Linked DNA regions of Blastopirellula marina. Each later gene encodes a partner of the first gene's protein in a complex. Links are inferred from orthologs where the notes say so. Each region holds a gene or a part of one and is shown in the gene's direction. Other genes may lie near its edges.

Region 1 (8,157 bases):
AGCATTCGCAGGTCGTCGCTAGTGTCGAACTTGCCGTCGATACCGGCACTGCGAATGGCGAACTTACCGTCGTCTTCCGGTTCGTAACGAACGGCGTTGCCGTACGCGTCTTCGAACTGTAGGACCAGCTTGTTGCCTTCAATCCCCTCGGGCAGTTGGTTGTTCTCTTGGCGGTACGATTCGATCTCGACGCAGGCCGTATCAAGGATCTGACGCGTCTCTTGGATCTTGGGGACTTCGACCTGATAGTGATGCACGGCATTAGCGGCCATGGCGATCGAGCCGATGCCGACTGCGACGATGGTTGTCCCGATCCCGCCGATGATCGTTCCGGCGATCGCAATGCCCCGCTTCTTGGCAAACAAGCCAAAGAAACTTAGCAGCAGGCCCAGCGGACATAGCAGGCCAAAGGTCATCAGCAGACCAAACAACGAAATCCCGAAGCCCCAAGCACCGAGGACATTCGTCGAGGAGGACTTCGTTTCGTGACACTGGCGAGTGCACATCGGACAACTTCCTTTTTCCGGGGGAGGAAACGTGGGAGATAAAATCGGATCTCCCACTTAGGAAGTCATTCGCGGCTTATTTGAATTTCTTGAACTCGCCGGCCTTATATTTTTGCCAGTACTCGCCCAGGGCACGTTTGACGGTTGGGGCTAACAGTATGGCCCCCATGATGTTAGGAAACGCCATGGAGAGGATCATGAAGTCGGAAAAATCGAGCACGTTGCTCAGTGGGAAGATGGGGCCCAGGAAAACGGCCCCCACGAAGATCGCTTTATAGAGCATCACACTGCGGGCACCGAACAGGCGTTCCCAGCAGCGTTCGCCGTAGTAGCTCCACGAAATAATGGTCGAGAATGCAAACAGCACGACCGCGACCGTCAGCACATAGGGGAACCAACTGATTTGGGCTTTGAATGCTTCCGAGGTGAGCTCGACCCCTTCAAAACCTTTGGTGTGAACCAAGGTCGGATCGTTCCAGGCACCGGTGATCAAGATAACCAACGCCGTCATCGAGCAGACCACGATCGTATCGATAAAGGGTTCCAGCAAGGCAACGAATCCTTCGCGGACAGGCTCGTCAGTTTTTGCAGCACTGTGGGCGATCGCGGCGCTACCGACGCCAGCTTCGTTGCTGAACGCGGCACGACGCACACCCAGCACGATCACGCCAAGAATACCCCCGCGGACCGCTTCAGGGTTGAAAGCCTCGGTGAAGATCATGGCGACCAGCGAAGGGATCTCCGTCACGTTGCTTAAAATGATCCACAAGCAGGCCAGGATGTAGATGATGCACATCGAGGGAACAATCTTACTGGCCGCCGCGCCAATGCGTTTGATACCGCCAATAATGACCGCCCCGACCAGGATCGCCATAACGATCCCGAAGCCAATTTTGAATTGACGCTCGAAGCCATCGACCCGGTTTTGCAGGGTCGTACGTTGGGCCTGTAGGACGGGGATTTGCTCCAGGTCTTTCGCTGCGGCAGCGGTTTTGAGTTGCTGCTGGACCTTGTCTAGTTGATCGATGTCGGAGTTCTGGACCATCTTCAGCACTTGGGAAGCGGCCTGATTTCCTTGGAACATGTTGCCGCCGCCGAAACTGGCCAGCACGCACATCACCGCGAAGACGATCGAAACCACGATGCCGATCGGTTTGAGACCGAACTGCTCGAAGGCGTTGACCAGGTAGTTCATCGGGCCACCTTGGATGGTGCCGTCAGGTTTGACCTCGCGGTACATCTGGCCGAGCGTACATTCGACAAACTTACTGGCCATACCAAAGAAGCCGCACAGCATCATCCAGAAGAACGCGCCTGGCCCCCCTTCTGTAACCGCTACGGTAACGCCGGCGATATTACCCAGGCCGACGGTGGCCGAAAGTGCCGAGGCTAATGCCTGAAAGTGCGTCACTTCGCCTGGTTCATTGGGGTCGTCGTAGGTACCGCGGACAACGGTGATCGCATGCGGAACACCCCAGAAGTTGACGAATCCAAAGTAGACGGTGAAGAAGACCGCGCCCCCTGCCAGCCAAATCACGACCAGGGGAACCCCTCCGTCATATTCGGTAAACAGGTAAGGCGTCTGAGGGCCGTTGGCGGCCGAATCAAGAGCCAGTTCGCCATGCTCGGCCATCTGCTTGATCTCTTCCGGCGACTTCCAATCGGCTGGGTCGGTGCTCAGTGCGGCGCGGACCTTGCGGACCGGACGGAACGAGTCAGGCTCGCCATCTTTGCCAGGGATCAGAACGTACTTGGCCGAATCGTTAATGATATACTTGACGTATTCAACCGGTCGAACGCGAGGTTTGCCGTCTTCACCTGGGCGAATCAAGTCGCCACGGCGGTACGGAACGCTTGGGCTGGCCGGTTTGATCGCGTTGCCTGTCTCGACCCAGGCGGTCGCTTCCTTCTCGGTTACCTCGTCGGGCATGTCTTCCGGCTTGCGAAGCTTGCTGTTCTCGGCCAATTGAAACGGTCCGTCGGTTCCTTCGTCACGCACATAGTACAGAACGTAGTTCTCTTGGACATATTGCCGCTCTTCAGGGGCGACCTTGTAGAAGAGCGTGGCGGCCATCTTGCCGACGATCCAGCCGAATGCACCATCGATGCGATCGAGTACCGGGACCGGCTCTTGGTCAACCAAATTGACCGGCGGCGGGTAGGTCGCTTCCGAAGAAGACTGCTCTCCGGCGTTATCTTCTGCCGCCGGTGTGTCTGAAGGAGGAGCATCCTGAGCCGAAACGAGGAAGCAACTTAGTGCGACCATCAATGCGACAAAGGTGAATACGGCCCACGGAAAAGTTCGTCGACTTGCGATCATGCAAATTTCCCAAACTGCCAACCTTCCTGATTCGGCATGGGGCTCGCCGGATGAATGAAGGTTGTTCTATTAGTCGTTCCGAAATGGATGAGCTAGGGCGATTAGGGGGCTGTAGTTGCCGCAAAGTTTAACCATTGTTCTGGTAAGGGGTTACGGCAACGCTTGTCGGGGAACCGCGATTTAACGAATATATACTTGTCAAAAATGCGATAATCCCTAACATTAGGGTACTGACACAACTTAGCGATACGGCTAGCAGATTGCCAGTCGTGAGACAGCGAATTTAAGCGAATGAGCACCAATTCCGCGCAAAATGACACACGATGGGCCAACGAGGTCTTCCCGACCGACTTGGTCGTGCTCGATCTATTGCGTCGGACTCCTTCCCTAACCACAGCCGAAATGGCCGTGGCTATGGAAGTGACCGCCACCGCCGTGCGGCAGCGTCTGAATCGCTTGATGGGGCAAGGCTATGTCGAGCGAATCTCGTCGAAAGCCGGCCGTGGTCGACCGACCCACAAGTATCGCTTGACCACCAAGGGTGAACGAAAGACCGGGGCGAACTATGCCGACCTGGCTTTGGCCCTGTGGGACGAGATTCGGTCCATTGAAGATCCCGAGGTGAAGCAAGGGCTCATTTCTCGGATCGCCAAGCGGCTGGTCGAGATGTACGCCAGCCAGATTCACGGCGAAGACGCCCACGAGCGGATTCACGACCTGATGGCCCTGTTCATCGGTCGTCAGATTCCGTTGGAATACGAAGAAGACACTGAGGGTAAGCCGGTGCTCAACGTGCTGGCTTGTCCTTATCCGGATTTGGCCGAGCAGGATCGAGCGGTGTGTGCCCTCGAGAAAGCGATGTTTGCCGAATTGGTCGGACAAAACATGAAGTTGAGCCATTGTCGGCTCGATGGCGAAGGCTGTTGCACTTACGAGCTGACCCAAATCGGCCCGGAAACGGAAAGCGTGTAACACATGACCAAGCCGTGGATTGAAGGCCGTTTCGAAGAGAACGTCATCACGACGACCATCGAACAGGCCATCAATTGGGGGCAGCAGGCAAGTATTTGGCCCATGACGTTTGGGCTGGCCTGTTGTGCGATCGAAATGATGGCTGTTGGGGCGAGTCGTTACGACATCGACCGCTTCGGGGCCGGAGCGTTTCGGGCCTCCCCTCGCCAAGCAGACTTGATGATTGTCGCCGGCACGGTCACCTACAAAATGGCCAGCCGAGTTCGGCGGCTTTACAACATGATGCCTGATCCGAAGTATGTCATCGCCATGGGTGCCTGCACCGTGGGTGGTGGTCCTTACTTCAAGTATGGGTATCACGTGGTCAAAGGAGTTGACCTGGTTGTTCCCGTGGACGTTTACGTTCCCGGATGTCCTCCACGGCCGGAGGCACTGTTGGAAGGGTTGATGCGAATCCAAGACAAGATCCGCGGACATCGCATCAATAATAAGAACGGCACACGCGTCGAAGACGAGTTGCCGGTTCCGCATCATTCCGGTTATGTCCAGGCGACAGGATCGGAAAACCCGCTGACCCAACATCAAAAGCATACTGGTAAATAACTTCCATGACGCCGCTTGCGGTGTCGCCTCCGTTGAGACTCAAGTAGAGCGAATAGTCACGAATGACCGACGTATTGAAGATTGAGAATTTACACGTTTCGGTAGAAGACAAGCCGATCCTCAATGGCGTGAACCTGGAACTGAAGCGTGGTGAAACGCATGCCCTGATGGGCCCTAACGGTTCCGGTAAAAGCACGCTCGGCTTTGCCGTCATGGGACATCCCAAGTACGAAGTGACCGAAGGTCGCATTCTGCTGAACGATGTCGACGTCACCGAGATGGAAGCGGACGAACGAGCCCGACTTGGCCTGTTCATGGCCTTCCAGCGGCCGATCGCCATCCCTGGCGTTCGCCTGGCCGACTTCCTGCGGCACGCAACGACCAACGTTCGCAATCCAGAACGTAAAGAAGGTGAAGACCTCATTCCGATGCGGGAATTCCGTAAGGAAATCAAAGAGAAGATGAACCAGCTTCAGATGGACACCGAGTTCGCTCGTCGTTACGTCAACGACGGCTTCTCAGGTGGTGAAATGAAGCGGGCCGAGATTCTTCAGCTGGCTATGCTGCAGCCGAAATTCGCCATTCTGGACGAAACCGACAGCGGTCTGGACGCCGATGCGGTGCGTCTGGCCAGCCAGAGTATCGCTCAGATCGGTGGCGAAGAGATGGGCCTTCTGATCATTACCCACCACGACAAGCTGCTCGAGCACAACCCACCTTCGCACGCTCACGTGATGCTGGGTGGGCGGATCGTCGAAAGCGGCGGCGTCGAGCTGGCTCACGAACTGCATTCCAATGGTTACGAACGCATTCGCAAGGCATATCCGGAAGCGGCTGCCATGGAACGTGCGATGCAAGACGAAGAGCAAACGGTTTAGTCACAAAGCGTATTAGTCACTGTGCGATTCGCTTCGCGGCCTGAACTGCGACCAGGCACCAATGCGAAGCACGCAGACCATCGCCACCGACGATATTCAATAGTTTGGAGAGACAATGGCCACCGATATTACTGACACCGGCGTACAAAGCCCAATCGGTGAAATCAACAAGTACGATTTCCGCACGACCAGCAAGGGTGTCTTCAAGGCCAAGAAGGGATTGAATCCTGAGATCGTCAATCAGATCTCGGACATCAAGGACGAACCGGACTGGATGCGTAAGTTCCGTTTGGACTCGCTGGAGATCTTCAACTCCAAGCCGATGCCCAAATGGGGCGGCGACATCAGCCTCGACTTCCAAGACATCTACTACTACCTCAAGCCGACCGAGAAGCAAGGCAAGACGTGGGACGACGTGCCGGCGGAAATCAAGGAAACGTTCGAGAAACTGGGCATTCCCGAAGCCGAACGCCAATACCTGGCCGGCGTGAAAGCTCAGTTCGAGAGCGAAGTGGTGTACGGTTCGCTGCAGGAAGACCTCGCTCAAAAGGGTGTGATCTTCACCGATACGGACACCGCTCTGCGTGAACACCCTGAACTGCTGAAGGAATACTTCGGCACGGTGATTCCTCCGCACGACAACAAGTTCGCCGCGCTCAACTCGGCGGTCTGGTCTGGCGGTTCGTTTATCTACGTTCCTCCTGGCGTCGAAATCGAATTCCCTCTGCAAACCTACTTCCGTATCAACGAAGAAAGCATGGGGCAGTTCGAGCGTACGCTGATCATCGTCGACGAAGGGGCGAAGATTCACTACGTCGAAGGTTGCACCGCTCCGATGTACTCGTCGGAAAGCTTGCACTCGGCCGTGGTGGAAGTGATCTGCAAGAAGGGTTCGCGTTGCCGATACAGCACGATCCAGAACTGGGCGAACAACATCTACAACCTGGTGACCAAGCGCGCTTTGGCTTATGCCGACGCCACCATGGAATGGGTGGACGGCAACCTGGGTAGCCACCTGACGATGAAGTACCCAGCTGTTTACCTGATGGAACCAGGTGCCCGCGGCGAGATCCTTTCGATCGCGTTTGCCGGCAAGCATCAGCATCAGGACACCGGTGCCAAGCTGGTTCACTGTGCTCCGAACACTTCTGGACAGATCATTTCCAAATCGATCTCGAAGGACGGCGGTCGCGGTAGCTATCGCGGGCTGGTTCGCGTCGAGGAAGGTGCTCATAACACCAAGTGCAGCGTCGTGTGCGATGCATTGATTCTGGACCCCGAAAGCCAGACCGACACCTACCCCTACATCGAAATCATGGAACCCGATGTCGCCATCGGTCACGAAGCGAGCGTCTCGCGTATTGGTGAAGAGCAACTCTTCTACCTGATGAGCCGCGGCCTGACCGAAGCGGAAGCGAGCACGATGATCGTCAATGGTTTCATCGAGCCGCTGGTGAAGGAATTGCCGATGGAATACGCGGTCGAACTGAACCGCTTGATCGAGCTGCAAATGGAAGGTTCGGTCGGTTAGTCGACGGAACCCTTTCGTGACCACATTTGGGCCAAGCAGCGTCGATCGAGCTGGCGTGCTTGGCCATTTTTCTTTGACAGTTAAGACCCGAACATTAGCGATATCATGAGCGTGGCAGCCGCAACCACCGTCGAAAATTGGAATGCCGAAGCATTCAACGATTACGTCAAACAACTGAACGAGCCCCAGTGGCTGGTCGATCTTCGCCAGGAAGCCTTCGAAAGCTTTGAGCAGAAGGACTGGCCGACCCGCAAGGAAGAAGAGTGGATGCGAACCGACATCCGCGGCTTCAGCCTGAAGAAGTTCAATCCGCCTAGCTTCGCTACCCAGGTCGATCCGTCGACCCTCCCGACCGGTCTCTTGGCCCAAGGTGTTGACATCGGCGGCCAGGTGATCTCCCTGAACGGTAAGACCGCCGTCAGTACCATCAGCGACGAACTGAAAGCCAAAGGCGTCATCTTCGGCGACTTCCGTACCGTTCTGGCCGAGCATGGCGACCTGGTGAAGAAGTATCTCTTCCAAGGCGAGTTCGACCCACACTTCGACAAGTTCAGTGCCCTGCATGCCGCCTACTTCAGTGGCGGTGCGTTTCTGTACGTTCCCCGTAACGTTCAGGTCGAGCAACCGCTGCACGTGTTGAACCTGGTTGGAGACAACGGTGTCGACCTGGCTCATACGTTGATCGTGCTGGAAGAAGGTGCCCAGGCAACCGTGCTGACCGAATCGGCCAGCCTGGACGACGACCAGCCTGGCTTCCACTGCGGTGCGATTGAAGTGATCGTTGGCGATCGAGCCAACCTGCGCTTCGTGAACCTGCAGAACTGGGGCGAAAAGGTGTGGCACTTCGCTCAGCAGAAAGGTTGCGTCGGCCAAGACGGTAACCTGTTCTGGACGCTGGGTGCACTGGGTAGCCGCCTGTCGAAAGTGAATCAGCACGTTGCCCTTGATAAGCCAGGTGCCCACTGCGAAGTGAACGGCGTGCTCTTCACCGAGAACAAGCAGCACCTTTCCTATCACACGCAGCAGTACCATCGTGCCCCGAACTGCACGAGTAACTTCCTGTACAAAGCGGCCCTGCAAGATCAGTCACGAACCGTATGGCGCGGGATGATCAAGGTTGCTCCCGGTGCTCAGAAGACCGACGGCTATCAGCGTATCGACAACCTACTGCTGACCGAACATAGCCGTGCCGACTCGATCCCTGGCTTGGAAATCGAAGCGGACGACGTTCGCTGCACCCACGGGGCCACCACCGGCAAGGTAGACGAAGAGCAGATCTTCTACGCCATGGCTCGCGGTTATACCCGCAAAGAAGCGATGCGTATGATCGTGACCGGCTTCTTCCAA
Region 2 (2,996 bases), on another replicon or contig:
GTTTACTCGTTGGCGATGTATTCAAGGTGCATCTCCCCTTTGGTTTTACGGTAAAAATGTTAGCCACCTGGCCGACGAGTTGACCCGCTTGGGATCGGAACAACAGTGATGAATTTTCGGAAAGCTTTGTTGGCAGGATGTTGGGTTGTGGTCATTTCATCAACCGCCTTTGCTCATCCGCAGCATGGTCTTTCAGGCAGTAGCTTGGGAGCAGGCTTCTCACACCCATGGTTTGGTTTAGATCATCTTCTGGCGATGATCGCTGTTGGGCTTTTAAGTGTGCAGATAGGTGGGAAAGCGATTTGGATACTTCCGGCAACGTTCCTGGGCATGATGGTCGTTGGTGGCACTATTGGCATGAATGGAGTGCAGGTTCAATTTGTTGAGTATGGGATCGCACTTTCGGTGGTTGCTCTCGGTGTTGCTTTGGCCTTGGGGATGGCATATCCAATTGTCTCTGCCGCCATCTTTCTCGGAGTATTTGGTTTGATGCACGGCCATGCTCACGGAATCGAGATGCCTGCAATGGCCGATGCTGTGTGGTATGCGTCTGGGGTTGTTGGTGCTACCGCACTACTCCATTTGGTCGGGATTGCTGTTGGATTGAGCGTGAAGAATAGTCGGCGTTGGGCACCTTCACTTCGTCTGTCTGGAGTGGCAATCTCGCTGGTTGGAGTCTGTTTGCTTTTGGGTGTGCTGTAGTGGCAATTGATCCTGATGCGAGTTGCCGAGAAAACAAACACCAGGTGAACTAATTCCCGGCGAGAAAGCCGGAGTTTGACGACTGAGTAGTTTTCGCCGGGTGCCTGGGTCGGTATCATGAGGGTCCGGGAAAAGGCTGTGTTTTGCCCGGTATTTTTACGCACAAGGAAAGCGCGCACGTGGGAGAGTTCTTCGCAGGTTGGTTTCCTGCAGGATGGGAATTCCTGGGGTACACGGTCGCCGCGCTGATTCAAGCCTTCTTGCTGGTCAATGTGATCGCTCTGGGTGCGTTTGTGTTCATCTGGGCCGAACGGAAGGTCTCTGGCCGTATTCAAGATCGCCTGGGGCCAACTCGCACTGGTGGGGCATTTGGGTGGCTTCAATCGCTGGCCGACGGGATTAAGCTTCTTTCAAAAGAAGACTTGATGCCCAAGGATGCTGATCCCATCCTGTTCAAATTGGCACCCTATGTGGCGTTCGCCGCCAGCTTCTCCGCGTTCATGGCCCTCCCCTTCGCTTCAGGGTGGGTGGCTTTGCATTTGAACATCGGTCTGTTCTTTCTGATCGCCGTCTTGGGATTGGAAGTCTTCGGCGTGATCTTGGCAGGGTACTCGTCAGGGTCGAAGTGGTCGCTGTTCGGTGCAATGCGGCAAGCGGCCCAGGTTGTCAGCTATGAAGTGCCGTTGGGTCTCTGCGTGATCGTTCCCCTGATGATCTGCGGAACGATGGACCTGGTTGCTATTGGCGATCAGCAGCGAGGTTTGTTCACCAATTGGCTGATCTTCCACGATCCCTTCATCTTTGTCGTGTTCTGGATTTACTTTACGTGTGCGGTTGCTAGTGTGAATCGAGCTCCATTCGACCTGGCAGAAGCCGAAAGTGAGCTGGTGGCCGGCTTTCTCACCGAGTACTCTGGCATGCGTTGGAGCCTGTTCTTCATGGCCGAATACGGCTCGATGATTTTGGTCTCGGCCTTGGCGGCGATCCTATTCTTTGGCGGCTGGAATGGCCCGATCCCCATTTTCAGCGCTCTGATGGATTGGTACCCCGACTACCTTGGCAATTGCTGGTGGTTCAGTTCAATCGCTAATCTGTTTGGCGTGCTTTGCTTGCTGGTCAAGGCATCGATTGGTGTGATCGCGATGATGTGGGTGCGTTGGACGTTTCCGCGTTTGCGTGTTGACCAGGTGATTACCATGTGCCTGAAGTACTGTGTTCCGATCGCCGCCGTATGCCTATTGGGGGTAATGTTCTGGACGGCGCTGGACGTTCCCTTCTTCAACGATTTACTGCCAGCTCAGGAACGCTCTTTGGTACGCGAGGGTTGGTATAAGACCGGCGAGAAGCAAGCCGATGCGCTGCTTGAATCGCTGTCGTCGTCAGCAGACGAGGAAGGAGAAGTCGAGTGACTCCACTTCTCGCGGCCACTAGCGAAGTAGCGATCAACTGGCACACGGTGTTGTTTTATGTCATCGCCTCGTGTGCCTGTGGTTTTGCCGTCGTCGTGGCCATGACGAACAACATCGTGCGGATGGCGTTTGCCTTGATTGTCTGTCTGGCGGCAACCAGCGGCTTGCTGTTTCTTGCCGGAGCCTATTTCGTTGGTGCGATGCAACTGATGATCTATGTCGGTGGAACGGTCGTGCTGTTGATCTTCGGCGTGATGCTCACGGCGCAAAAGGCGTTCATTACCATGCGAACCCCTGCTGGCGACTGGATATTGGGGCTATTGGTGGGCGGTGCCTTGCTGGCCATTTTGGTGCAGCTTGTATTTCTCATTCCACAGTGGCAAAGCTCGGACTATCAGTCTGTCGTCGATGCGCAGTTGCTGGCTTTCGCGGAAGAACTCAATAGTCAACAGGCACGCGGGGAAGAGATTACCGCGGCGCAGCGACGCAAATTAGAGCTTATGGCGGCCAAAGCCAGTGAAGGAATGCCGCAGCGGACAGGCGAGATTGGCCTGGCGCTCGTAGGTGTGAGAGCGGATAAGATTGAAAGCGAAGAAACGGGCTTAGCAGGCTACTTGCTTCCCTTTGAGATTGTTTCGGTTCACTTGCTGGTAGTGCTGGTCGGGGCCGCATTCCTGGCCCGGGCTAAACGGCATCATCACGGAGGCGATCACCAGTGAGCTTTTTGACCGAACCCATCGGATTGTCTCACTTCCTGGCGGTCGGAGCATTTCTGTTCGTGACCGGCGTGCTGTGCATGGCAACGAAGCGAAATGCCTTGGGTATATTGATGGGCATCGAGTTGGTCCTTAATGGAGCGATCGTCAACTTCGTGGGATTTGCGAG
Region 3 (2,988 bases), on another replicon or contig:
GGCACCCGTGTGATTGGTCCGGGATACGCAGGCCTGATGACGGAGCTTGGTTTGCCGGTCGGTGAAGAGGAGCTTCTAGCATCAAAGGACGTTGCCGCCAGCAACGCCCAGGCCCGTTCGGCTGCTGCAAAACTAGTTTGGACGTGCGTAGCGGACATCATGGTCTTTTTTGCGGTTCTGATGGTCGGTTTCGCGTACGTTTGGAAGCGAGGGGATCTCGACTGGGTGCGCTCGATGTCCGGGCATGCGCGCACACGTACTAAATCAAAATCAAGCTGGCAGGAATCGACTCAGGTGGCCTCAACTCCTTAGTTGCTTAGCAAGGTAAACCCAAGCATGATTGACGAGCCCTTCGTAGAGAAACTCAAGCAACGTTTCGGCGATAAGGTCGTAGGTGCGAATCTCGAGAACGTCGATCCCTGGATCGAAGTGTCGCCAACTGGTTTAGTGGAAGTGTGTCGTTATCTCAAGGAAGAGTCTTCGATCGCGTTTGACTACCTGAATTCGATTTGCGTTGTCGACTACTGCGAGACCGATCCCAAGAAAGCCGCCAAGGCAAAGTGGCAGCCACACTTAGAGGTCGTTTATCACGTTTCCAGTATTCGTCATAAAACGACTGGCACCATGAAGGTAATGCTATCGCGTTGGAAGGATGCAATCGAAGGACAAATTCCTGAATTGCCGTCGGTTACCAGTGTCTGGAAAACGGCTGATTGGCACGAACGTGAGGTATACGATCTATCCGGCGTTCTGTTTATTGGGCACGAGAATTTGAGACGGATTTTGTGCCCTGAAGACTGGGTAGGGCACCCGCTTCGCAAGGATTATGTCATGCCGCTCGAGTATCACGGAATCCGTGGACGCTAGTTCGTGAAAGCCCTTTGAATGTCCAACGCGAATCAATCCGAAATCATTGAACTCGATGTTCGCACCGACGAGATGTTGGTGAATATGGGGCCGCAGCATCCCAGCACGCATGGTGTGTTACGGCTTGTCTTGCGCACCGATGGCGAGGTTGTCTCGGAGGCGGTACCCCATATCGGATACCTGCATCGCTGCGCGGAAAAAATCGGCGAGAACCTCACGCCGCGGCAGTTCATTCCTTACACCGACCGGATGGATTATCTGGCCGGTATGAACATGAACCTTGGCTGGTCATTGGCTGTGGAAAAGCTGCTTGACTACGACCTGCCAGAAAAAGTGCGACATACCCGCGTGATGATTGCGGAATTGAATCGCATCGCCAGTCACCTGGTGGGAATGGGAACCTACGGGCTCGATTTGGGGACCTTCAGCCCATTTCTGTACGCGTTCCGCGAGCGAGAGAAGATTCTCGATCTGTTGGAATGGGTCTGCGGTGCGCGGCTAACCTATAGCTATATCACCCCAGGGGGCGTGACGGCCGATTTGCCTTTCGACTGGATCGATAAGTGCAGCCATTTTCTGGATCAGTTCGAGCCTCAGATTCCGGACTATCACACGCTTTTGACAACGAACGCCATTTTCATCAAACGGACCACGGGCATTGGGGTTATGTCGGCCGACATGGCGATTGCCTATGGCTGTTCAGGGCCGGTGCTGCGCGGGTCTGGCGTCGATCATGATCTTCGCCGAGATGGCGAGCCTCGCTACCGGGCAATGTACGAGGGATACGATTTCGAGGTGATCGTCGAAAGAGACGGTAGCTACCCGACGGATCAGGTTTATCCCTCCGTGCCGGATGAGGCTGTGCTGGGCGATTGTTGGCACCGGTTCTACGTGCGGATGTTAGAAGTGATTCAGGCGATCAAATTGATCCGCCAGGGGATGGATTTTTATCGGAAGTCGAGCGGCGACTGGGGAACGCCCATCAAGCTGGCAACCAAGCTGCCGCCTGGCGAGGCCTATCTTGAGACGGAGTGCCCTCGTGGGCAGATGGGATTCTATGTCGTATCCGATGGGGGCGACTCGATTCCTCGCCGGGTCAGGGCTCGCAGTAGCTGTTTCAGTAATCTTTCGGTTGTCGAAGAACTCTGCCGTGGTGGCTTGATCGCCGACATTCCAGCGATCGTTGGTTCGCTGGATATTGTGATGGGGGAAATCGATCGTTGATCGTACTGTGGTGGTAAAAGGTGTTTGGAGCCTTGCTGGGGCCTGCGTGGTTTACTCGTTGGCGATGTATTCAAGGTGCATCTCCCCTTTGGTTTTACGGTAAAAATGTTAGCCACCTGGCCGACGAGTTGACCCGCTTGGGATCGGAACAACAGTGATGAATTTTCGGAAAGCTTTGTTGGCAGGATGTTGGGTTGTGGTCATTTCATCAACCGCCTTTGCTCATCCGCAGCATGGTCTTTCAGGCAGTAGCTTGGGAGCAGGCTTCTCACACCCATGGTTTGGTTTAGATCATCTTCTGGCGATGATCGCTGTTGGGCTTTTAAGTGTGCAGATAGGTGGGAAAGCGATTTGGATACTTCCGGCAACGTTCCTGGGCATGATGGTCGTTGGTGGCACTATTGGCATGAATGGAGTGCAGGTTCAATTTGTTGAGTATGGGATCGCACTTTCGGTGGTTGCTCTCGGTGTTGCTTTGGCCTTGGGGATGGCATATCCAATTGTCTCTGCCGCCATCTTTCTCGGAGTATTTGGTTTGATGCACGGCCATGCTCACGGAATCGAGATGCCTGCAATGGCCGATGCTGTGTGGTATGCGTCTGGGGTTGTTGGTGCTACCGCACTACTCCATTTGGTCGGGATTGCTGTTGGATTGAGCGTGAAGAATAGTCGGCGTTGGGCACCTTCACTTCGTCTGTCTGGAGTGGCAATCTCGCTGGTTGGAGTCTGTTTGCTTTTGGGTGTGCTGTAGTGGCAATTGATCCTGATGCGAGTTGCCGAGAAAACAAACACCAGGTGAACTAATTCCCGGCGAGAAAGCCGGAGTTTGACGACTGAGTAGTTTTCGCCGGGTGCCTGGGTCGGTATCATGAGGGTCCGGGAAAAGGCTGTGTTTTG

The links.
Region 2: the proteins of C5Y96_RS20740 (region 1) and nuoH are in contact, whole or in part, in a crystal structure (PDB 6Y11), measured with the Thermus thermophilus proteins. The link is inferred for Blastopirellula marina from one-to-one orthologs. Residues at the interface, in WP_096411117.1 of Thermus thermophilus: Arg16, Glu17, Gly18, Leu24, Leu27, Val28, Trp30, Gly31, Arg32, Asn34, Ser35, Trp37, Thr54, Asp55, Ala56, Asp59, Ala61, Arg62, Phe63, Gly64, Glu66, Val67, Phe68, Arg69, Ala70, Ser71, Arg73, Gln74, Ala75, Asp76; in WP_096411122.1 of Thermus thermophilus: Arg36, Val44, Arg45, Met46, Gly47, Pro48, Asn49, Arg50, Val51, Leu57, Gln58, Ala61, Asp62, Ile64, Lys65, Ile67, Phe68, Lys69, Glu70, Ile72, Val74, Glu223, Ala224, Glu225, His233, Thr234, Glu235, Tyr236, Ser237, Trp241.
Region 3: the proteins of C5Y96_RS20740 (region 1) and C5Y96_RS14590 are in contact, whole or in part, in a cryo-EM structure (PDB 6KHJ), measured with the Thermosynechococcus vestitus proteins. The link is inferred for Blastopirellula marina from one-to-one orthologs. Residues at the interface, in WP_011056552.1 of Thermosynechococcus vestitus: Leu46, Met47, Tyr48, Thr50, Ala51, Cys52, Phe54, Ile55, Glu56, Ala58, Ala59, Ile61, Gly62, Ser63, Arg64, Phe65, Asn76, Pro78, Thr89, Thr91, Lys93, Met94, Ala97, Leu101, Met123, Phe124, Ser126, Asp127, Ser128, Tyr129; in WP_011057128.1 of Thermosynechococcus vestitus: Pro17, His18, His19, Pro20, Ser21, Met22, Val25, Arg27, Met29, Thr31, Ile38, Asp39, Cys40, Glu41, Pro42, Val43, Ile44, Gly45, Tyr46, Leu47, His48, Arg49, Gly50, Met51, Lys53, Ile54, Asn57, Arg58, Pro65, Tyr66.

Annotation. Positions count from the first base shown.
Region 1 is NZ_PUIA01000069.1:60,219-68,375, reverse strand. What follows is about bases 2,636-5,601. They hold C5Y96_RS20740 (NADH-quinone oxidoreductase subunit B), read left to right. Parts: upstream 2,636-3,801; coding sequence 3,802-4,401; downstream 4,402-5,601. Other genes in these bases: sufB (Fe-S cluster assembly protein SufB), read left to right, coding at 5,395-5,601; sufC (Fe-S cluster assembly ATPase SufC), read left to right, coding at 4,464-5,279; C5Y96_RS20745 (helix-turn-helix transcriptional regulator), read left to right, coding at 3,118-3,798; C5Y96_RS20750 (alanine/glycine:cation symporter family protein), read right to left, coding at 2,636-2,826. In the rest of the region: C5Y96_RS20755 (hypothetical protein), read right to left, coding at 1-506; more of C5Y96_RS20750, read right to left, coding at 583-2,635; more of sufB, read left to right, coding at 5,602-6,810; Fe-S cluster assembly protein SufD, read left to right, coding at 6,916-8,157. UniProt on the Escherichia coli protein: NDH-1 shuttles electrons from NADH, via FMN and iron-sulfur (Fe-S) centers, to quinones in the respiratory chain. The immediate electron acceptor for the enzyme in this species is ubiquinone.
Region 2 is NZ_PUIA01000038.1:185,698-188,693, forward strand. It holds nuoH (NADH-quinone oxidoreductase subunit NuoH), read left to right. Parts: upstream 1-881; coding sequence 882-2,111; downstream 2,112-2,996. Other genes in the region: C5Y96_RS14595 (HupE/UreJ family protein), read left to right, coding at 109-702; C5Y96_RS14605 (NADH-quinone oxidoreductase subunit J), read left to right, coding at 2,108-2,830; nuoK (NADH-quinone oxidoreductase subunit NuoK), read left to right, coding at 2,827-2,996. UniProt on the Escherichia coli protein: NDH-1 shuttles electrons from NADH, via FMN and iron-sulfur (Fe-S) centers, to quinones in the respiratory chain. The immediate electron acceptor for the enzyme in this species is believed to be ubiquinone.
Region 3 is NZ_PUIA01000038.1:183,558-186,545, forward strand. It holds C5Y96_RS14590 (NADH-quinone oxidoreductase subunit D), read left to right. Parts: upstream 1-885; coding sequence 886-2,091; downstream 2,092-2,988. Other genes in the region: C5Y96_RS28145 (NADH-quinone oxidoreductase subunit A), read left to right, coding at 1-312; C5Y96_RS14585 (NADH-quinone oxidoreductase subunit C), read left to right, coding at 337-867; C5Y96_RS14595 (HupE/UreJ family protein), read left to right, coding at 2,249-2,842.